4 regions of the Allomesorhizobium aridi genome follow, and region 3 is predicted to be linked to each of the others. Evidence: predicted binding sites of a transcription regulator. Region 3 holds the regulator's gene; each other region holds the start of a gene.

The links. Region 3 encodes PhoB, which activates phosphate uptake and scavenging genes when phosphate is short. Its sites were predicted from a motif close to TGTCATNNANCTGTCAT; they were not measured.
Region 1: a site for PhoB is predicted at 2,421-2,437, ahead of ACG873_RS22055 (YdcH family protein). Genes of this name have one in related genera too.
Region 2: a site for PhoB is predicted at 3,094-3,110, ahead of ACG873_RS22025 (esterase-like activity of phytase family protein). Genes of this name have one in related genera too.
Region 4: a site for PhoB is predicted at 3,262-3,278, ahead of ACG873_RS26700 (DUF1045 domain-containing protein). Genes of this name have one in related genera too.

What each region holds. Positions count from the first base shown of each region.
Region 1 covers NZ_CP171729.1:4,049,504-4,055,019, reverse strand. Annotated here, with positions in the region: gene ACG873_RS22080 (tetratricopeptide repeat protein) at 1-8, opposite strand, end outside; gene ykgO (type B 50S ribosomal protein L36) at 67-192, opposite strand; gene ACG873_RS22070 (5-(carboxyamino)imidazole ribonucleotide synthase) at 402-1,535, opposite strand; partial or broken gene purE (5-(carboxyamino)imidazole ribonucleotide mutase) at 1,481-1,946, opposite strand; gene ACG873_RS22060 (YdcH family protein) at 2,064-2,267, opposite strand; gene ACG873_RS22055 (YdcH family protein) at 2,508-2,687, shown strand; gene ACG873_RS22050 (ArsR/SmtB family transcription factor) at 2,831-3,094, opposite strand; gene ACG873_RS22045 (MFS transporter) at 3,125-4,372, opposite strand; gene ACG873_RS22040 (DUF1192 domain-containing protein) at 4,452-4,646, opposite strand; gene ACG873_RS22035 (NAD(P)H-quinone oxidoreductase) at 4,749-5,516, shown strand, end outside.
Region 2 covers NZ_CP171729.1:4,042,856-4,048,371, forward strand. Annotated here, with positions in the region: gene ACG873_RS22005 (VOC family protein) at 46-420, shown strand; gene ACG873_RS22010 (helix-turn-helix transcriptional regulator) at 458-1,168, shown strand; gene ACG873_RS22015 (hypothetical protein) at 1,787-2,131, shown strand; gene ACG873_RS22020 (DUF1013 domain-containing protein) at 2,276-2,965, opposite strand; gene ACG873_RS22025 (esterase-like activity of phytase family protein) at 3,183-5,384, shown strand; gene ACG873_RS22030 (hypothetical protein) at 5,446-5,516, opposite strand, start outside.
Region 3 covers NZ_CP171729.1:3,938,846-3,944,361, reverse strand. Annotated here, with positions in the region: gene pstA (phosphate ABC transporter permease PstA) at 1-491, shown strand, start outside; gene pstB (phosphate ABC transporter ATP-binding protein PstB) at 506-1,321, shown strand; gene phoU (phosphate signaling complex protein PhoU) at 1,344-2,051, shown strand; gene phoB (phosphate regulon transcriptional regulator PhoB) at 2,077-2,766, shown strand; gene ACG873_RS21435 (ROK family protein) at 2,770-4,011, opposite strand; gene xylF (D-xylose ABC transporter substrate-binding protein) at 4,188-5,231, shown strand; gene ACG873_RS21425 (sugar ABC transporter permease) at 5,340-5,516, shown strand, end outside.
Region 4 covers NZ_CP171729.1:5,010,835-5,016,350, reverse strand. Annotated here, with positions in the region: gene ACG873_RS26715 (DUF1513 domain-containing protein) at 1-734, shown strand, start outside; gene phnN (phosphonate metabolism protein/1,5-bisphosphokinase (PRPP-forming) PhnN) at 748-1,377, opposite strand; gene ACG873_RS26705 (alpha-D-ribose 1-methylphosphonate 5-triphosphate diphosphatase) at 1,374-2,513, opposite strand; gene ACG873_RS26700 (DUF1045 domain-containing protein) at 2,515-3,222, opposite strand; gene iolB (5-deoxy-glucuronate isomerase) at 3,351-4,148, opposite strand; gene ACG873_RS26690 (DUF3329 domain-containing protein) at 4,152-4,349, opposite strand; gene iolE (myo-inosose-2 dehydratase) at 4,380-5,297, opposite strand; gene iolD (3D-(3,5/4)-trihydroxycyclohexane-1,2-dione acylhydrolase (decyclizing)) at 5,482-5,516, opposite strand, start outside.

The sequences.
Region 1 (5,516 bases), 110 kb from region 3:
TTCCGCATGCGCGGAATCTAACCCCGCGCCGCAGAACGTCAAACTGAATTTCGCGTGAAGGCGCGATCAGCCCTGGCGAGCCTTGTAGCGCGGCGCGGTCTTGTTGATGATGTAGACGCGGCCCTTGCGGCGAACCAGCTGGTTGTCGCGATGGCGACCCTTGAGGGCCTTGAGCGAGTTTTTGATCTTCATGGTCTTGCCTGTCGAATGGGGCCTTATCGGGCCTAACTAAAAGACGCGCCCAAGAGCGCGCCCAAATTCGTGACTGGCTCATAGACGAGGTGGCTGGCGTGTGTCAACCGCCCGCTGCGACTTGTCATGGTTCCGGGATCGAGCGCTTCCCACTCAGCAACCATGCGGCGCCACTTCGCGTGTGCGTGCGGAATAATCGACACAGCCAACTAAATGCCCCTCGGCTTCAGCCGCGTGAAATGACCCATCTTGCGGCCGGGGCGGACCTCGGACTTGCCGTAGAGATGCAGGACAAGGTCGGGCTCCGCCAGAAGCGCTTCGGCGCGGAGAACATCGTCGCCGATAAGGTTTTCCATCAGGCAGTCGGAATGGCGCCGCGTGTCGCCGAGCGGCAGGCCGGCGACCGCGCGGATATGCTGCTCGAACTGCGAGACGGCGCACGCGGCCTCGGTCCAGTGGCCGGAATTGTGAACGCGCGGCGCGATCTCGTTGGATAGAATGCTGCCGTCGGGCAGCACGAAAAGTTCGACGCCGATGACGCCGACATAATCCAGCGCCCGCAGGATCGCGAAAGCCGCCTCGACCGCCGCCTTTGCGGTGTCGGGCCGGATCGAGGCCGGCACGGTGGAGGTGTGGAGGATGCCGGCGCGGTGGATGTTTTCCGCCGGATCGTAGGCGGCCGACGCGCCGTCGGCGCCCCGCGCCGCGATCACCGAAATTTCGCGCTCGAATGAAACGAACGACTCCAGAATGAGCGGAACGCCGCCCATCGCGTCGAAAATGCCTGCGACATCGCCGGCAAACTCGCGGAAGACCCGCTGGCCCTTGCCGTCATAGCCCATGCGGCGTGTCTTCAGTATTCCGCTGCCGCCGAACGCCGCCAGCGCCGCCGCCAGGTCGCGGTCGTTATCCACAGGACGGAAATCGGCTGTGGATATCCCGATGCCGTTCAGGAAGGTCTTTTCGGCGAGGCGGTCCTGGGCGACTTCAAGCGCGCGGGCCGGCGGGTGCACCGGCACGGCCGCAGCCAGGAATTTCGCCGCTTCGACCGGAACATTCTCGAATTCGTAGGTGACCACGTCGCAAGCGGCAGCCAATTCGGCGAGTGCGGCGCGATCGTCATAGGCGGCAGCGATCTGCCGGTTGGCGGTCTGCGCGGCCGGGCAGTCTGCCTGCGGTTCGAGAATAATCGTTCGGTAGCCGAGCCGGGCCGCCGCCATCGCCAGCATGCGGCCGAGCTGGCCGCCGCCGATGATGCCGATGGTCGAGCCTGCTACGAGGGCTTGCGTCACGATGCGTCCGTGGGGGCGTCGGCCACCTTCGCCGTCTGAGCGGCCCGCCATGCATCGAGCCTGGCTGCGAGTTCCGGGTCGCCGAGCGCCAGCACGGCGGCGGCCAGCAGCGCTGCGTTGATGGCTCCGGCCTTGCCGATGGCGAGCGTGCCAACAGGAATTCCGGCCGGCATCTGGACGATGGACAGTAACGAATCCTGGCCGGAAAGCGCCTTCGATCTCGACCGGCACGCCGAACACCGGCAGTGGCGTCAGCGCTGCGGTCATGCCGGGCAGGTGGGCCGCGCCGCCGGCGCCGGCGATGATGATCTTGAATCCCGCCGCCTTGGCGCCCCGGGCAAAATCGTAGAGGCGCTCCGGCGTGCGGTGCGCCGAGATGATGCGCTTTTCGTGGGAGACGCCGAGCGCTGCGAGCGTTTCGGCGGCATGCGACATGGTCGCCCAATCTGATTGGCTGCCCATGATGATCGCTACGTCGGCGCTTCTGCTGCTCAAACTCGATCCCCGGCCGGTTGAAGGGTGGCGAATAACGGAAATCCGCGCCTGCCGCAAGGACAGCGCCAGCCTCTCGCCGCCCTGTCAGGCGATGATATCAGGGATTATCTTGTCTTCGAGCTTGGAGAGCCTGTCCTTCAGGATCAGCTTCTTTTTCTTCATGCGCTGGATCTGCAGCGGATCACAGGAGGTCGCGATCATGGCGTTGATCGCGGCGTCGAAGTCCGCGTGTTCCTGCTTCAGCTTCGCAAACTCAAGACGAATCTCGGTCTGTTCCTGGTCCGACATTATGTACCGTCTGTAGGGTTCCGGCGCCCACGTTGCGCCAATCAGGGCGGGTCCGGAGGACCAAGCCGCCCGGCGCGCAGCCCTTAGCACATTTCGAGCTTTCAGGAAATCCTACGAACACGCATTCGACATCCAAACCATCTGGTGGCACACTGTCATCGTACCGTCATGGAGCGCCCAGCGGTGGACGCGCCCGTGACGCGTATTGTCCGAGGAAATCCATGAAAGGGAGAACCAATCATGTCTCTTGCAAACCATCTTGAAGAGCTGCAGCGGAAACACGGCGATATCGAACGCGAACTCGACCAGGCGATGACCCATCCTTCCGTGGACGACCTGGAAATCGTGACTCTGAAGCGGCGCAAGTTGGCACTCAAGGACGAGATTGAGAAACTGAAGGCAAATCCCACGAAACATTAAGGCTGAAGACAGCGCGCCCATAAGGCGCGGACAGCTTGCCGGCGGCACGCCGTGTCGCCGGGGCTATTATCTTGTCATTCAGGCGCTGCCGGTGCGGGTGACAGGGCTGTGATTTTTGCGGCGGAAAACCGTCCCGCGGGCGTTCAAGCCTGCCAGAACTGATCCAGCCAGATATTGAGCTTGAGGAAACCGTGTTCGCTGACGGCATAGACGCGGCGCGCGCCCTCGGGACGGGCATTGACCAGTCCGGCGTCGAGCAGGACCTTCAGGTGCTGCGATACGGCGGGCCTCGAGACCGGCAGACCTAACGCCAATTGCCCGACGGTCTTCGGGCCGCGGCGCAACTCCTCCAGGAGATGGCGCCGGTTGGGATCCGCAATGGCCACGAAAGCATCTGTCAGGATCATCGCTCTTTGTGAGGCAATAATCGCCAAATCTCAACTGTCTTGTTCGGCCGGCGTGCGCGGGTCGAGCCGCACTGCCTCGGGCGTCACACCGCGCTCGGAAGGCAGCGTCTTGAAGGCTTCGCGGTCCTCTACCGGGACCGGCGCACGGCGGCCGATGCGAAGCACGGTGTAGCCGGCAAGCGTGAAATGGGCGAGCGCGGTGGCCAGGAACAGGCTCTCCGGCCGCATCGAGCCCATCAGCACGGCGCCAATCACCGGACCGATCATGGTCCCGAAGCCGTAGAGCAGCAGCAGGCCACCCGAGACCTTGACAAAATCCTCCGGACTGGCGTGGTCGTTGGCGTGGGCGACGGCGAGGGAATAGAGCGTGTAGGCAAGCGCACCGTAGCAGGCCGTCATTGCGATGACGAAGACGCCCGAGCGCGGCGTCGCCACGAAGACCAGGAGCGCGAACACCGCCGATCCCAGCGAAGCGGCGGCGAGGACGAAGCGGCGGTCGGTCTTGTCGGAAACCCGCCCGACTGGCAATTGCATGGCCGCGCCGGCGACCACGACGAGGCTCATCATCAACGCGATCTCGGGGGTCGAGATGCCGATCCGCGCGCCATAGACCGCCCCGAGCGTGCCCCATGCCCCATTGGCGATGCCGATCAGCACGCAGGCGACGGAGGCGACAGGCGAATTGGCGTAAAGCCCCTTCAGATCGAGCGACACGTCCTGCAGCGGCTTGGGGGTTGCGGCGGTCGAAACCGCTGTCGGGATGAGCGACAGGCAAAAGAAGATGCCGGCCACCATGAACAGCGAGGCGGATTTCACGTCGCCTGCTGCCACGATCATCTGCCCGGCCATGATGGAAGCGTATGTGACCATCATGTAGAGGCCGAACACGGTGCCGCGGTTCTCGTTGGTGGACTTCTCGTTGAGCCAGCTTTCGATGACCATGAAGGCGCCGGCCATGGTGAAGCCGGTGAAGGCGCGCAGCACGATCCAGGCGGGCTCGTTGATGAGCAGTCCCGTCAGCAATGCGACGATCGCGCCGGAAGCCGCGAATGCACCGAAGGCGCGGACATGGCCGGCGCGCCGCACAAGGCGCGGCGCAAAGAAGCAGCCGGCGACGAAGCCGCCCGCCCATGCGGTTCCCAAAAGGCCGAGCACGGCCGTCGAAAACCCTTCCTCCTGGCCTCTCAACGGCAGAAGCAGTCCGTGCAGGCCGGACGCCGCAAGCAGGAAGGCCGTGCCGCGCAGGAGCGAGAGGATCGGTCGGTAGGCGGCGAACATGAACATGCGCTGGTCCGGCTGGAGGAGAATCAGCCCCGAACATACCGCCCTTTGAGGCGTTCCGGCGGCGGCGGTGCGACTATCGACGGTTGAAAAGCGCTTCCGCCGCGCTCTTGGTCGCGCTCTTGGCGTTCAGTTCGGCTTCCAGCCGGGCGATCTCTTCGCGCAATAGCCCGATCCGTTCGGCAAGCTCCGAGACGGACAGCAGCGAAAGATCCTTGCCGATCTCGTGCCTGTTCGCGGGCTTTTTCGGTTCGTCCTCGAAGATCGCCATCGTCGCATCTCCAATTTGCCTGATTGGCCGCCAGACTACATAACAGGCGGGCGGCGATGCAATCGCCCGCGGGCAGGGCCGACCCCAAAGAGGATGCCTAGAATGGCTAACGGAGACAAGATACCGGCGAAAATGACGGCGGTGGCGATTTCGCAGCCTGGAGGGCCCTTGGTGTTGAAGCCCGAAAAGCGCGACGTGCCGGAGCCCGGCGAAGGCGAGATACTCATTCGCGTGCGCGCCGCCGGCGTCAACCGTCCCGATGTGCAGCAGCGCAAGGGCGCTTATCCGCCGCCGCCGGGCGCATCCGATCTGCCGGGCCTGGAGGTGTCGGGCGAGGTTGTCGCGGTCGGCCAGGGGGCCAGGCGCTGGCGGCCGGGCGACGCGGTCTGCGCGTTGACACCGGGGGGCGGTTACGCCGAATACGCCAAAGTGCATGAAAGCAACGCGCTGCCCGTGCCGCAGGGCTTTACGCTCACCGAGGCGGCGGCGCTGCCGGAGACCTTCTTCACAGTCTGGCACAATGTGTTCGAGCGCGGCGGCCTGAAGGCCGGCGAAACGCTGCTCGTCCATGGCGGCTCGTCGGGCATCGGCACTACGGCGATCCAGCTCGCCTCTGCCCTCGGCGCCTATGTGATCACGACTGCCGGCTCGGCGGAAAAATGCGAGGCCTGCCTGAAGCTCGGCGCCGACCGGGCGGTCAATTACCGCGAGCAGGATTTCGTCGCGGCCGTGAAGGAAGTGACGGACGGGCGCGGCGCCAACGTCATCCTCGACATGGTCGGCGGCGACTATGTCGGGCGCAATTACGATGCGGCGGCGGTCGAGGGCCGCATCGTCCAGATCGCCACCCAGGGTGGAGCGGTGGCGAGC
Region 2 (5,516 bases), 100 kb from region 3:
GGAGCAGCGTGCCATGGTGATCGGACCGATCGAGGGAGAAGACATATGAACGCCCATGTACCTGCCCACGCCGCCGTCTGGTTCGAGATCCCGGTAACCGACATGGAGCGCGCCCGCATATTTTACGGCGCCGTTCTTCAAAACGAGCTTTCGCTGAACGAGGACGGGCCGAATCCGATGGGAATGTTCGTCGCCAGGGATCGGGACTCGGTCGCCGGCCACGTATATCCAGGCAAGCCCGCGGCTGCTGGAACAGGCCCGACCATCCATCTTTCAGTCGCTGCGCCGATCGAAGCGGCAATGGAGCGCGTGACCGGAAATGGCGGCCGGATCGTTTCGCCGGTCATCGAGATTCCCGCCGGGCGTTTCGCATACTGCCTCGACCCGGACGGCAACAGTTTTGGCTTGTTCGTGAAGTAGGTGATAGATGAAGGACTGCGGATTGGCAGGTTAGCACATGCGGCGCGCAGACAGACTTTTCCAGATCGTCCAGCACTTTCGCGGTGGCCGGCTCGTCACTGCGCAGAAGCTCGGCCAATGGCTGGAGGTTTCCGAGCGAACGATCTACCGCGATATCGCCGACCTTCAGTCGACCGGTGTCCCTATCGATGGCGAAGCCGGTGTCGGCTACATTATGAGAGAGGGTTTCGACCTTCCACCGCTGATGTTCACACGCGATGAAATCGTTGCCCTGGTCGCCGGCGCCCGCATGGTCAGGGCCTTTGGCGGCGCGGCCATGGCGCGCGCCGCCGACGAGGCGCTGGTCAAGATCGGCGCGGTCCTGCCCGACGCCGAGAAGGACCGCATCGCCCGTACCGAGATCCATACGCCGATGTGGGTGGTCAGCGATGCCGACCGCGTGAACATCGATCTGATCGAGCGAGCAGTCGAAAAGCGCCAGGTGCTTACGCTCGACTACCACGACGAGGCCGGGCGCGGCTCGGTGCGCGACGTGCGCCCACTTGGCCTGTGGTTCTGGGGCAAGGTCTGGACGCTTGTCGCGTGGTGCGAGATGCGCAACGATTTTCGCGCTTTCCGCATCGACCGGATCGCCACGGTGAACCCCGCCGACCGCACCTTCAAGCCCGAGCGCGGCAAGACGCTGACCGATTTCTACCGCACCATGGAGCGCGGCGGAGAATCCGGCGACCGGGCGGCGCAGACTTGATTGCGACCCATGCCGTGACTTTTCGGACGCCAGCCGAAATGCAGGACGGCGATTGGTGCGGCCCTTCTTCTTCGTAGCGCTCGTGATTTACCGCGTGCCGAGGACCCATGCCGTGACGGTCGGGACAGCTGAGACTATGCAGGAGGGCGACGGCGCGGACCTTGCTGTTCGATTCTGGACCGCCGAAGCACTGCCGCAAGGGTACGGCGGTTCAGAACCAGCAACGGCCCGATCCGTGCCGATCGGTCGTGAGAGGCGCTTGCCAGGGAACAAATTCCCGCTCCCACAAAATTTTTAACGCCCTGAAATCAACGTCTTGCACGATTTCTTCGCTTTTTTCGCGCTCGCTTTTTTCCACACCCTCCCCTGATGCCCGCATACTCCATCCCGCAGCTTGCTGGTGGGAACGGGTGTGCACGACCGGCATCCAGGCAAGTGTGGCGCCGGAGATGTTCCCCGCATGGTCGTGCGGGGCGCTCCGGCCCCGGGTCGAACCTGTGCGCCCGCTCCTTGTCCCAGAATACCGGGACAGGGCATGGGCCGGGAGCGGCAAGGGGAGAAAACGCCGGCGGCGCATGGCAGCGCGTCACTAAATTAAATTGATTAGGCGTCGCTGCCATGCGCCGCTTCCCACACCCCGGCTTCGAGAAGAAGCGCATGACCCGGAAGACAAAACCCGAGATCGAATTCAGCCCCGAATGCCAAGTCGCCCTGGACCGCCTTGTCGCTTTGGCGCACCAGCTGGCTGCGATGCTCCCCGGCGACAGCCTGTCGCCTGAAACCGGCCTCACCGACACGCCGCCCTCGCAGGCGCTGGCGATGGGCATGATCTGCTTCCTGATGCGCGCCGACCCGGAGGATATCCGCGCCGCGCTCTTCGCCGAGAAGTCGCTCGGCGAACTGCCGTTCAGGCCCTTCCCCGCCGGCCACACCAGACAGGCGCCGCTGGCGGAGATGTTTTAAGACAGAGGAGACCCCGTCGGCCTCTATCTCCTTGCACAGGCCCCTCCATCGCCCTCGGCGGTGGAGGGCCCACGCGAAAGCGTGGTGGAGGAGGCACGTGGACAGGCGGTTTTGGCAAACTTCTCCTGGAAAAAGGAGACGAAACTACTCGTCTTCCTCTTTGTCCTTCGACTTCAGCGCCGTCAGCTTCGCGAACACGGCGTTGGCGTCGAGTTCCTTGTCCTCGTCCTTCGGCTTCTCGGTCTCGGGCGTCAGCCGCTCGGTCATCGAGGCCGGCAGCAGCGTGTCGCCGGTCGGAGCCGCCGGCTGCTTGCCGTGCGAGGCGCGCTGCACCTCGATGTCCAGGTCGATCTGCGAGCAGAGGCCGAGCGTCACCGGGTCCATTGGCACCAGGCTGGCCGAGTTCCAGTGCTTGCGTTCACGGATCTGGTCGATGGTCGACTTGGTCGTGCCAACCAGCCGCGAAATCTGCGCGTCCTTCAATTCGGGATGGTTGCGCACCAGCCAGAGGATTGCGTTGGGGCGATCCTGGCGCTTGGACAGCGGCGTGTAGCGCGGGCCCTTGCGCTTCGATTCCGGCACGCGCACCTTCGGGTCGAGCAGCTTCAGCCGGTGGTTCGGATCGGCGACGGCCTTGGCAATCTCCTCGCGGCTGAGCTGGCCGGTCATGATCGGATCCATGCCCTTGATCCCCTGCGCCGATTCGCCATCGGCGATTGCCTTCACCTCGAGCGGATGCAGGCCGCAGAACTGCGCGATCTGCTCGAAGGAGAGCGCAGTATTGTCGACCAGCCAGACTGCGGTCGCCTTGGGCATCAAAAGCGTATTGGCCATCAGATAATATCCTCTCGTTCGCCCGCGTCCCGTGCGCGGGCGGTGGTCAGACCACCGGAAATGGGAATTCGGGGCGTATATAACGCTGTTTCCGGCCCGGGGCAAGAAATCTTCGCCGGAGCCGCGGCTGTCGTGGAACCGTCGCGAAAGCGTCATCCCGCTGAAATATCAGGCGCTCAAAGCAAGACCGCACCCTATCGAACAGGAGAGGTCTTCGATGCCCCGCCATTCCCGCCTTTTCGCCCTGACCGCCGCATTCGCGGCGTCCGTCGCGATGCCTGCCCATGCCGAGATGATGTTCAACCGGATCGCCACCTTCGCCGTCGCCGACAATCTACCGGCCGACGCCGACCGGACCAAGCCGACCTCCTCCGAAATCATCGCAGCGAGCGAGGACGGCATGACGCTGGTTTATTCCGACAGCCCGTTTGGAGCCGTCGGCTTCATCGACATCACTGACCCGAAAGCTCCGAAAGCCGCCGGCACGGTGAAGATCGACGGCGAACCGACCTCGGTCGTTGTTTCCGGAGTCAAAGTGCTGGCCGGCATCAGCACGTCGGAAAGCAAGGCCGCCCCCTCCGGGAACCTTGCCGTCATCGACCTCGCCTCGAAAACCATCGAGAGCACTTGCGATCTCGGCGGCCAGCCGGATTCGCTTGCATTGAGCAAGGACGGGAAATTCCTGGCAGTCGCCATCGAGAACGAGCGTGACGAAGAGCTGAACGATGGCGAGATCCCGCAATTGCCGGCCGGCGACCTGAAGATATTCACGCTCTCGGCCGGCCTGCCCGACTGCGCAACGATGAAGACCGTGACGTTGACCGGCCTCGCCGAAGTGGCCGGCGACGATCCGGAACCGGAATTCGTCGCCTTCAACGAAGCGGGCGAGATCGCGGTAACGCTGCAGGAAAACAACCACATCGCCATCGTCGACGCCGCGACAGGCCAGGTCACCACGCATTTCTCGGCGGGTGCCACCTCGCTCGAAAACATCGACACGAAAAAGGACGGTGCGCTGAACTTCACCGGCAAGATGGAAGACGTCGCGCGGGAACCCGATGCGGTGAAATGGCTCGATAACGATCGCCTCGTCATCGCCAATGAGGGGGACTACAAGGGCGGTTCGCGCGGCTTCACCATCTTCGACAAGGCCGGCAAGGTGCTGTTCGAGGCCGGCAACGCCCTCGACCACGCCGCAGCCAATGTCGGCCACTATCCGGAGGCCCGCAACAAGAAGGGCGTCGAGCCGGAAGGCCTGGAAGCCGCCAAATTCGGCGACGAGCAGCTGTTCTTCGTGGCGCTCGAACGCGCCTCGCTGATCGGCGTCTACAAGGACGCGGGTGCAGCCCCGGAACTTCTCCAGCTTCTGCCTTCCGGCGTCGGCCCGGAAGGCCTGGTTGCCATCCCCTCGCGCAACCTCCTGGTCACGGCTAACGAGACCGACCTTGTCGAAGACGGCCTCGCCCGCTCGCATGTCATGATCTACGAGCGCGCCGAGGGTGCGGCGGCATATCCGCAGATCACGGCGTCGCTGACCGATGACGGCACGCCGCTCGGCTGGGGCGCGCTTTCGGGGCTCGCCGCCGATCCGAAGGATGCCGGCAAGCTCTATGCCGTGTCGGACTCGGTCTATCGCTCCGCGCCTTCGATTTTCACCGTCGACACGACGCAAACGCCGGCGCTGATCACCGCAAAGACGATCGTCACGCGCGACGGCTCGCCGGCCCAAAAGCTCGATCTCGAAGGCATCGCGCCGGATAGCGAGGGCGGCTTCTGGCTGGCATCGGAGGGCAATTCGGACAAGCTGACCCCGCACGGCATCATCCGCGTCAACGACAAGGGCGAGATCAAGCAGGAGATCGCCTTTCCGGCGGAACTTCTGGCTCATGAAATCCGCTTCGGGCTGGAGGGCATCACCACCATCGGCGAAGGCGACGACCTCATGCTTGTGATGGCCATGCAGCGCGAGTGGAAGGACGATCCCAAGGGCCATGTCAAGCTTCTCGCCTACAAGCCGAAGGCGAAGGAATGGTCGGCCGTGCGCTATCCGCTCGAAGCTGCCGGCGCGGGCTGGATCGGCCTGTCGGAAATCACCGCCCACAACGGCAAGCTCTATATCGTCGAGCGTGACAATCTGATCGGCGCAGATGCCAAGGTGAAGCGCGTCTACAGCGTGGCGCTCGACGCCTTCAAGCCGGCCGCACTCGGCGGCGAATTGCCGTTAGTCGAAAAGACGCTGGTTCGCGACCTGATCGACGATCTGAAGTCAGCCGCCAACGGCTATGTCGCAGACAAGGTCGAGGGTTTCACCATCGACGCCGGCGGCGAAGCCTTCGTCGTCACCGATAATGACGGCGCCGACGATTCGTCCGGCGAAACCCTCTTCATCCGCCTCGGCAACATCGAAGCGGTGAACTGAACGCCGAGCCCGTGATTTCCTCTCCCCCTCGCAACAGGGGAGAGGAGGCCGCTACCGTGCATCAGACGATAGGCGTCACGGTGCAGCCGCGGGCGCGCAGCCGCGGCAGTATGCCGGTTTCGCCCGTGAGTA
Region 3 (5,516 bases):
TCGGCCTTGCCGTGTTCCTGAATTTCTTCGGCCTGCCGCGCTCCGCGCCGGTGGTCGGCGGCATGGTGCTGGCGCTGATGACCTTGCCGATCATCATCATCGCCTCGCGCGCCTCGCTGCGCGCCGTGCCGCCGTCGATCCGGGAGGCGGCGCTCGGCATCGGCGCATCCAAGGTGCAGACCGTGTTCCATCACGTGCTGCCGCTGGCGATGCCCGGCATCATGACCGGCACTATATTGGGGATGGCGCATGCGCTGGGCGAGACCGCGCCGCTGCTGATGATCGGCATGGTTGCCTTCATCGTCGACATTCCCGGCGGCTTCACCGACCCGGCGACCATCCTGCCGGTTCAGATTTTCATGTGGGCGGATTTCCCCGAACCCGGCTTTCAGCAGAAGACCTCGGCGGCAATTTTGATTTTGCTGGCGTTTCTGGTCATCATGAACGCCATCGCGGTGATCCTGCGCAAGCGCTTCGAGCGGCGCTGGTAAGGGGAGCAGAGGATATGAACATCATGACCGAAGCCGGAATGGAACAGAAGCTGGCGCAGAGAACCAACGAGCCCCCGATCAAGATGAAGGGTGAGAAGGTCAATGTTCACTACGGCGAGAAGCGCGCGCTGTTCGATGTCGACCTCGATGTTCGCGAAAACCAGGTGACGGCGTTGATCGGCCCGTCCGGCTGCGGCAAGTCGACCTTCCTGCGCTGTCTGAACCGCATGAACGACACGATCGACATCGCGCGGGTGTCGGGCAAGATCACGCTCGACGGCGAGGACGTCTACGATCCGAAGATCGACGTGGTCGAACTGCGCGCCCGCGTCGGCATGGTATTCCAGAAGCCCAACCCGTTTCCCAAGTCGATCTACGAGAACGTCGCCTACGGCCCGCGTATCCATGGCCTTGCGAAAAACAAGACGGATCTCGATGGCATCGTCGAATCCAGCCTGAAGAAGGCCGGCCTGTTCAACGAGGTGAAGGACCGCCTGCTCGAATCCGGCACCGGGCTATCCGGCGGCCAGCAGCAGCGCCTGTGCATCGCGCGCGCAATTGCCGTCTCGCCCGAAGTGATCCTTATGGACGAGCCGTGCTCGGCACTCGACCCGATCGCCACCGCCAGGGTGGAGGAACTGATCGATGAATTGCGCGAGAACTACACGATTGTCATCGTCACCCATTCGATGCAGCAGGCGGCCCGCGTTTCGCAGCGCACCGCCATGTTCCACCTCGGCTATCTGGTCGAGGAGGGTGCGACCGACAAAATGTTCACGAACCCCGACGACAAACGCACGCAGGACTATATCACCGGCCGGTTCGGCTGAGTGACAAGGCGAGGACGATAGAATGGGTGAGCACACGGTTGCCTCTTTCGACGAAGAACTCGGGCATGTCGACCGGCTGATCCGCGACATGGGCGATCTCGCCGGCGCGATGGTCGGCGCTTCGATCAGGGCGCTTCTGTCATCCGACAATGCACTGGCGCAGCGGGTCATCTCCGACGACGCCATCATGGACGCCAGGCAGCGCGAACTCGACGACCGCGCCATCACGCTGATCGCCAAGCGCCAGCCGATGGCGCAGGATCTGCGCGCCGTGCTCGGCGCTATCCGCATGGCAGGCGATCTCGAGCGTATAGGCGATCTCGCCAAGAACATCGCCAAGCGCGTCAGCGCTGTCGGCCAGAGCGCGACGCCGCGCGACCTCTCGCACAGCATCGACGCCATGGCCCAGATGGTGCTCGCCCAGGTTCATGGCGTGGTCGACAAATATGTCGCGCGCGAACCGGAGGCGCTGCAGACGCTGCGCGCCGATGACGAGAAGATCGACGTCAAATACACGTCGGTGTTCCGCGAATTGCTGACCTACATGATGGAAGACCCGCGCAACATCACCGCCTGCACGCATCTCCTGTTCTGCGCCAAGAACCTCGAGCGCATAGGCGACCATGTCACCAACATCGCCGAAAACGCCTATTTCGTCATGACCGGTTCGCAACTGCCGCCGAACCGGCCGAAGCTCGACGAGACCACGCAGACGGTGTCGGCCGAGTAAGCAAATCGGCATTGGGATTTCATTTATGATCGCTCCGAAAATCATGGTTGTCGAAGACGAGGAGCCGCTGGGCGTGCTCCTGCGCTACAATCTGGAATCCGAAGGCTATCAGGTCGAGATCGTGCCGCGCGGCGACGAGGCCGAGATAAGGCTGCAGGAGAACGTGCCGGACCTTCTGGTGCTGGACTGGATGCTGCCGGCGCTTTCGGGCATCGAGCTCTGCCGCCGGCTAAGAATGCGACCTGAAACCGAGCGCCTGCCGATCATCATGCTGACTGCCCGCGGCGAGGAAAGCGATCGCGTCAGGGGGCTCGCCACCGGCGCCGACGACTATCTGGTCAAGCCGTTCTCGACGCCGGAATTCATGGCGCGGGTCAAGGCGCTGCTGCGGCGGGCAAAGCCCGAGGTGCTGTCCAGCGTGCTCAAGGTCGGCGACATCGTTCTCGACCGCGAGGCGCACCGGGTCTACCGCAAGAAGAGCGAGGTCAAGCTCGGGCCGACCGAGTTCCGGCTGCTGGAATTCATGATGCGGCATCCAGGCCGGGTGTTCTCGCGCGGGCAATTGCTCGACAATGTGTGGGGCGAGACGATCTATATCGACGAGCGTACCGTCGACGTGCATGTCGGGCGGCTGCGCAAGGCGGTCAACAACGGCCGCATGCCGGACGTCATCCGCACCATCCGCGGCGCCGGCTACGCAATCCGCGAGGAATAGCGTTTACGCCACTTCGGTCTTCCTGGCAGGCGTTTCCGTTGGCGCGCCGGCGGCGAAGATTTCCTGGTCGATGAGGGTCAGCGCGCGCATGGCGCAGCCTTCGCGGATCAGCGGAACCTCGTCCGGCTCGACGGCGAAGGAGATCGCGCCTGAATGCTGGCCGCCGGCGGTTCTGGCGATCGCCTCGCGCAGAGGCGGCTCGATCAAGTCGAAGGCGGCGGCGCCTATGCCGACCATCGCCACCGGGGCGGGGTCGATGAGCGCGAACAGGCTGCCTAGGCCGAAGCCGATCGCCTCGCCGGCCCGACGGAACGCCTCGCGCTCGGGCCCTTCTTTCGCGCGGGCGGTTGCCGCGAGCGCTTTCATGTCGGCGTCGCTGATGTCGGCTACCGGCTCCTCGTCCTCGCTCGATTGACGGGCGGCCCGCCAGATCGCGTAATTGCCGGCATAGGCCTCGACGCAGCCGCGGCGTCCGCAGCGGCAAAGAGCGCCATCGGGACGGTGGATCATGTGCCCGAACTCGCCGCCTGAAGATTGAGTGCCGGTGAAAAGCTCGCCCTTCAGCACCAGGCCCATGCCGATGCCGTGCGACAGCAGGATCGCGATGAAATCGTCGCGGTAGCGCTCGGGATCGCGCCACTTCAGCGCCTCGGCGATCATGTTGCAGTCGTTCTCGACCGTCACCGGAATGCCGAACTCGCCTTCGAGCGTATCGGCGAAGCCGATGCCCGAATGCGGGGTGATCGGCGACCACAGCATGGTGCGCCGCCCGGCGTCGGTCGTGCCCTGGACGGCAAGCACCATGCGCATGATGCGCCTTCCGCCCGCTGCGCCGAGCCGCCGCCGCACCATCGCCAGGCATTCGCCTATCAGCTCGTCCTCGGGCAAGGTCAGCGTCGACAGCTTGCGCTGCTCGCTGGTGACCGTCTGGCCGGCATAGTCGACAACGGCGACGGAAAGGAAATTCAGCGCCAGGACGATGGTGACGACGGCTGCCGCTTCAGGCTTCAGCGCCAGTGCTACCTGCGGCCGTCCCCGCTTCAGCGAAACCGCCTCGCCGCTTTTGGTCTCGGCCAGGATGCCCTCGGCGATCAGGTCCGACGAAATCGCCGATATCGTGGAGTGGCTGAGGCCGGTGGCGCGAGCGATCTCGGTGCGCGACGGCTGGAAGGCGCGGCGCACCGCCGAGATGACCATTGCGCGGTTGCGCCTGCGCAAATCGTCGTGACGGATTCCGACCGACATTTCCTGCAATCCTCCCGCGGCTGCCGCCGCAGACCTTCCCTTCCAAGCCAAGGTCCGTCAACAGCGCCGCAACAATATTGACAGAAGTCGCCGCATGCGTCATTCTTTTTTCGAGGCTCGAAAAAAGAGCTTCGGACGACGTTCAATGCGCCTCCGGGCGCACTAGGGAGGTAATCATGAAAAAATTTGCAACCGCCATTCTGGCGGGTGTGGCGATGACCGTGTCGCTTGCGGCAGTGGCCGAGGCGAAGGACAAGATCATTGGCGTATCCTGGTCCAACTTCCAGGAAGAGCGCTGGAAGACTGACGAGGCGGCGATCAAGGCGGCGCTCGAAGCAGCCGGCGACAAGTACATCTCCGCGGATGCCCAGTCCAATCCGGGCAAGCAGCTCACCGATGTCGAAAGCCTGATCGGCCAGGGCGCCAACGCGCTGATCATCCTGGCGCAGGATTCGAGCGCGATTGCGCCGGCCGTCGAGAAGGCGGTCGCCGAGGGCATTCCGGTGGTCGGCTACGATCGCCTGATCGAAAACAAGGACGCCTTCTACCTGACCTTCGACAACAAGGAAGTCGGCCGCTTGCAGGCCAAGGGCGTGTTCGCCGTGAAGCCGGAAGGCAACTACGTCTTCATCAAGGGTTCGGGCTCCGATCCGAACGCCGATTTCCTGTTCGCCGGCCAGATGGAAGTGCTCAAGGAAGCAATCGACGCCGGCAAGATCAAGAATGTCGGCGAGGCCTACACCGACGGCTGGCTGCCCGCCAACGCCCAGAAGAACATGGAGCAGTTCCTGACCGCCAACGACAACAAGATCGACGCGGTCGTAGCCTCCAATGACGGCACGGCCGGCGGCGCCATCGCTGCCTTGTCGGCGCAGGGCCTGGCCGGCGCGGTTCCGGTGTCGGGCCAGGACGGCGACCATGCCGCGCTGAACCGCATCGCGCTCGGCACGCAGACCGTCTCGGTCTGGAAGGACTCGCGCGAACTCGGCAAGGCGGCGGCTGAAATCGCCTCGCAGCTCGCCGACGGCACGGCCATGGATGCGATCCCGAACGTCGTCAAGTTCAACGGCGGCCCCGCCGGCGTCGAGATGAACTCGGTGTTCCTCACGCCGATCGCGATCACCAAGGACAATTTGAACGTCGTCATCGACGCGGGCTGGGTCTCCAAAGACGTGGTCTGCCAGGGTGTCGCCGCCGGCACGGTGCCGGCCTGCAACTGACCTTCGACCAATACGCCAACGCCGCGGTTTGACGAAAACCGCGGCGTTTCGCTAAGCTGAAAATTGTCCGGCGGTCCGCGCGAGACGGATGCCGGCGGGAGGAACGTCATGACCGAGGTGACCTCGACAGCGCCGGCAGACCGCGCCCGCGCGTCCGAGCTTGGGCCCGTCGCCCGCTTCCTCAGGGCGACAGAGCTCGACACGCGGATGCTGGGCATGATCGGCGCCTTGCTGATCATCTGGGTCGGCTTCCACATCCTCTCGGGCGGCCTGTTCCTGACGCCC
Region 4 (5,516 bases), 1.1 Mb from region 3:
CGCGAGACGGCCGGCTGCTCTATGCCACCGAGAACGATTTCGACAATGCGGCGGGCATGATCGGCGTCTATGACGCCGCCGCGGATTTCCGGCGGCTGGGCGAATTCCCCACCCACGGCGTCGGGCCGCACGAACTGCTGCTGCTGGGTGATGGCCGAACGCTCGCAATCGCCAATGGCGGAATCGAAACGCATCCGGATTTCGGCCGTGCCAAGCTGAACCTTTCGACCATGAAGCCGTCGCTGGTCTTCATCGACCGCCACTCCGGCGATCTCATCGAACGCCACGAACTGCCGCCCGAATTGCACCAGCTGTCGATCCGCCACATGGCGGTCGACCCGAGCGGCACAGTCTGGTTCGGCTGCCAGCACGAGGGACCGGCGAGCGAGCGGCCGGCACTGGTCGGACGCGCCAGGGCGGGAGAAACCTTTAGGCTGATCGACATGCCGCAAGACGTGCTGGCTGGCTTGCGCAACTATGTCGGCTCGGTCGCCGCCAATGCCGAGGCCGGAACGATCGCGGTTTCCTCGCCGCAGGGCAACGCGCTGGTGATCATCGAAGCGGCCGCCGGGCGCATTGTCTCTACGAGCCGGCTCGCCGAGGTCTGCGGCATCGCGCCCGACCGGAGCGGCTTCCTCGCCACCACCGGCGCCGGCGAGATCGTCGACCCCAATGGCGATTCACAATCGGCCGAGGAATATGCCTGGGACAATCACCTGTCCCGGATCGGGTGAGCCTGCTTGAGCGTCAGACTGCGCCGGACACGTCCGAATGCGCGATGGCCTTGCGCACGATGGCCATGAAGCGTTCGCCGGCGATCTCGCGCGGGCCGCTATTGTCGATGGAAACCACGCCCGGCCCGGCAAGCTTGACCGCGGCGGCGCGCGCCAGCCGCACCAGAACCTCGCCGCGCGATTCGCGCCCTCGCGAGGCAAGCCGCTCTGCAAGAATTTCGGGGCTGGCGGTGATCTCCACCACGGCGACATTGGCATAGCGTTCCCGCAGCGTGGGGATGACGCCGCGCGAGCCGTTGGCGATCGCCACATGTCCATTGGCGATGGCTTCGTCGACATTGGCCGGAAGACCGTATTTCAGCCCGTGCGCCTGCCAGGTCAGCGCGAATGCGCCCGACGCCTCTGCCTCGTCGAATGCGGCGTCGGCCAGCGTATCATGGATCTCGCTCGACCCGTCGCAGGGGCGGGTGATGACACGACGTACGAAATCCACGCCCTCCTCCGGCGACAGGCGCTCGGCCGCATAACCGATCACTGTGTCCTTGCCGGCGCCGCTCGGTCCGACGACGACGATGAACACGCCATTGCGGATGGGGAATTCGGCGCGCGCCTGCTCGCGTTCTATGAGTGCGGAAACCATCATGCGACACGGCCTCCTTCACGCCAGACGGTGCGCACGACCGGTACATGCTCGTCGACGCGCACGCGCACCAGATCGGCGCGGCGGCCCGGCTCGATCACGCCGCGGTCGGTCAGGCCGACGGCTTCCGCCGGCGTTTTTGAAACCATCGCGACGGCCTGCGGCAGCGAGATGCCCTCGACGACCTCGCCGAGGAAGAAGGCCGACTGGATCAGGCTGAACGGGATATAATCGGACGACAGAATGTCGAGCAGACCTTCCTCGGCAAGCGTGCGCGCCGAGACATTGCCCGAATGCGAGCCGCCGCGCATGACGTTCGGCGCGCCCATCAGCACGCCGAGTCCGGCCTGCTTGGAGGCTTTCGCGGCCTCCGCCGTGGTCGGGAATTCCGCCACGCGAATTCCTTGCGTCACGGCCTCGTCGACATGGGCGATCGTGGCGTCGTCATGGCTTGCCAGCACGATGCCGCGCTGGTTGCAGGCGGCAGCGATGGCGCTGCGGTTGGCGGGTGAATTCAGCGCCGATTCCGCCATCCGCCTTTCGCAGAATTCGCGAAACTGCTCCTCGTTCATCTTCAGCTTGCCCATGTAGTAGATTGCATAGGCTTCGAGACGGGCGAACTGGCGTTGTCCGGGCGCATGGTCCATCAGCGATGCCAGCCTGACTCGGTTATCGCCGTCGAAATAGGCAAAGCCCTCCAGGCAATCCGCAGCCGAAACCTCGCAGCGCAGGTGAATGAAATGATCGGCGCGCAGCCGGCCCTGCCGGGAACTGTCTTCGATGGCATCGGCCAGCTTGCGCATGTCCTCGATCGTGAGCTCGCCATCCTGGTCCATGCCGACGCGCAGCGCATCGAACACCGTCGTTATGCCGGCGGTCGCCACCTGCGCATCGTGGGCCAGAACGGAGGCTATCGGGTTCCAGCGCACTTTCGGGCGCGGCGCATAGTGACCTTCCAGGTGGTCGGTATGGAGTTCGACAAGGCCGGGAATGACGAAATCGCCCTGCATATCCTCGCCGGTTCGGGTCGCGCCCGGGGCGATGTCGGCGATCTTGCCGTCGCACATGACGAGCGTGCCGTCGATCATCTCGTCGGCAAGCACGATGCGAGCATTGGTCAGGATAGTTTCGGAAGTCATGTCAGGCAGTCTTTCTGTCACGCCGCGCATCGAGCGCGTAATAGGATTGTACCATGAACGGAGCGCCGGGCTCGCGCTCGACAAACAGCGCCAGGCCCGCAACCGTCACGGGGCGGGCAATGGCCGCCCGAAACACCTCGTCGACCGCCCGGCGGACCCGTGCGCTGTCGTTTTCGGCCACGCGCCCGGTCAGCGTCATGTGGAAACGGAAGGCGTCGAACACGTAAGGATAGCCCCACTGGTACAGATTGCGGAACTCGGCGGGGCTCAGCGCGTCCGGATTGCGGCGCTCGATATCGGTCTCGCTCAACGGCGCCCGGAAGCGGTCGAAGCTGGTGACCACGTCGTCAGCGAAACGCTGGAGCCCAGGGTTTTCCTCGCCCGGAACCAGCGCGAAAAATCCGTCCATCTGCTTGATCACGAGACGCGGAATGACGACCGGCGCGGTCGCTCGCGCGAATTCCGCCATCGCCGCCTCGAGATCGGCTTGGCTTTCGCCTTCGGCGAGACGGAAAGGCGCTTTCAGCGTCGCGTGGAAGCCGTAGCGGCGTGCCGATGCAGTGTGGAAGGCGATCTCCGCCGGAGAAAGAACGGTGCTTGCCGGCGGTTTGGTCGCAGCACCCGTGAACGGGTCGCGGCCCAGCCAATCGGCGGCGAGCCGCGTCAGCGGGTCGTTCTGTTCAGGTGTGAAATAGATCGCGTAACGCATCGAATATCCTCGCCGGCCTCGATGCCATAGGCGATTTGCATGACGGATTGACGAAGCAGGACAGATGCCGGCTGATAGCAGATGCCCCCGGCAAAGTCATTAGTCAGCGACCATGAGACCTGTCGGCGTCAGGCCTTCAGCAGCCACTCATGCTCGGGCGCGTTGTAGAATTTCCAGGTTCGCTTCGGCCCGGCCATGACATTGAGATAATAAAGATCGTAGCCATGGCAGGCGGCACAGGGATGATAGCCCTTCGGCACCAGCACCACGTCGCCGTCCTCGACCGCCATTGTTTCGTCCAGCGACCGATCGTCCGTATAGACCCGCTGGAATGCAAAACCCTGCGGCGGGTTCAGCCGGTGGTAATAGGTCTCCTCGAGATATGATTCCCTCGGCAGGTCGTCACGATCGTGCTTGTGCGGCGGATAGCTTGACGTGTGGCCGCCGGGCGTGATGACCTCGACCACCAGAAGCGAATCCGCCGCTTCGTTTTCCGGCAGGATATTGGTGACGTAGCGCGTGTTGGTGCCCTTGCCCCGCACTTCCCGTCCGAGCTGTTCCGGCGCAATGGCACGTGCCCCGAGGCCGCCGCCCAGGCCCGGCGCCGAGCAGACCGCGAGTTCGAGATCGGTCTCGGCGGTAACCGACCAGTCGGAGCCTTGCGGCACGTAGAGCGACCACGGCTTGCCCTCGAAGGGCGACATGCGCTCGCCGAGCAGGCCAAAATCCTCCGGTCCCGCCTTGGCCCTGCCCTTGCCGGTGACGAACACCAGGCATGCTTCGCGATCCCCGGTCGCAGCCAACACCGTCTCGCCCGGCTTCAGCCGATGGAGATCGAAGCCGACATAGGTCCAGCCGGCGCTTGCGGGCGTTACATGGGAGACGCGGCCGGTTCCTTTTTCCGGTTTCACCAGCAGTTTCGGCATGGCTTACTCCTTTTCCTTCCCGGGGCCGGGCTTGTAGGCGATCAGGAAAATCCACGCGCCGTAGCCGGCCATGCCGATGGCGATCATCGCCCAGAACGACTGGCCGTAGAATATCTCGAATATAGCCCAAGCCACGCAGAAGGCGACGAGCGCGACCCGGCGCCACAGTGGCCGCAGGAACGGGTGGTCCTCGCCCGCCATCAGGCCAAACCATCGTCGGGAGTGCAGGAATCAAGCATTCGGAAAGCCCTGTGTCTCAACTGTATAGCCGGCCGCCGTCATGACCCGCATCAACTCCTTGTAGCCGACTTGCGCCATCCTGAGTGGCGGATTCTTCTTCGGGTCCTGCTCGGCCTCGACCACGAACCAGCCTTCATAGCCATAGTCCGCAAACTTTTTCACGATTGCGCCGAAATCGAGCGAGCCATCCCCGGGCACGGTGAAGGCGCCAAGGGCCACCGCGTCGAGGAAAGATTGCCTGGTGCGGTCGAGCCGGTTGATCACGTCCATGCGCACATCCTTCACATGCACATGGTTGATGCGGTTGTGGTGGTTGTCGATAGCCCGCAGTACGTCGCCTCCGGCAAAGGCCAGGTGACCCGCATCGAGGAGCAAAGGAATGCCGGCGCCCGAATATTTCATGAAGGCGTCGAGTTCGGGTTCGGTCTCGACCACAGCCGCCATATGGTGGTGGTATGAGAGCGGCATGCCCTGATCGGCGCACCATTCGCCGAACTCGGTGATCTTTTTGGCATACGCCTTCATCTCGTCGTCGGCGAGCTTCGGCTTGGTGGCGAGGGGTTTTGTCCGGTCGCCCTGGATGGAACGGCCGACCTCGCCATAGACGATGCAGGGCGCGTTGACGGCCTTGAACAGGTCGATCATCGGCTGGATGCGGTCCCTGTTTGCAGCAATGTCCTCAATGACCAGCGTGCCGGAGAACCAGCCGCCGCAAAGGGTCACGTCGGCCTCTCTCAAGATCGGCAGCATGACCTTCGGATCGTTGGGAAAGCGGCGTCCCATTTCCATGCCGGTGAAGCCCGCCGACCGCGACTGCCGCAGGCACTCCTCCAGCGACACGTCATCGCTGAGTTCGGCCAGATCATCGTTCCACCACGCGATGGGAGACATGCCAAGTTTGGCTTTCAAGTTTTTTCTCCGGTTTCTTTCCATTGGCAGCGCTGCCCGTCACCTGCCTCCTGAGCCTGTCGAAGGGCGGCATCCCTCTCCCCGCAAGGGGGGAGAGGAGGAGATTGCCGCGGCGTTGACGTCCCCTCTCCCCGTCCTGAGCTTGTCGAAGGATAACGGGGACGGGTAAGGGTGAGGGGCAAGCTCAATTCACCAGATGCTGCATTTTGCGCTTCTGCT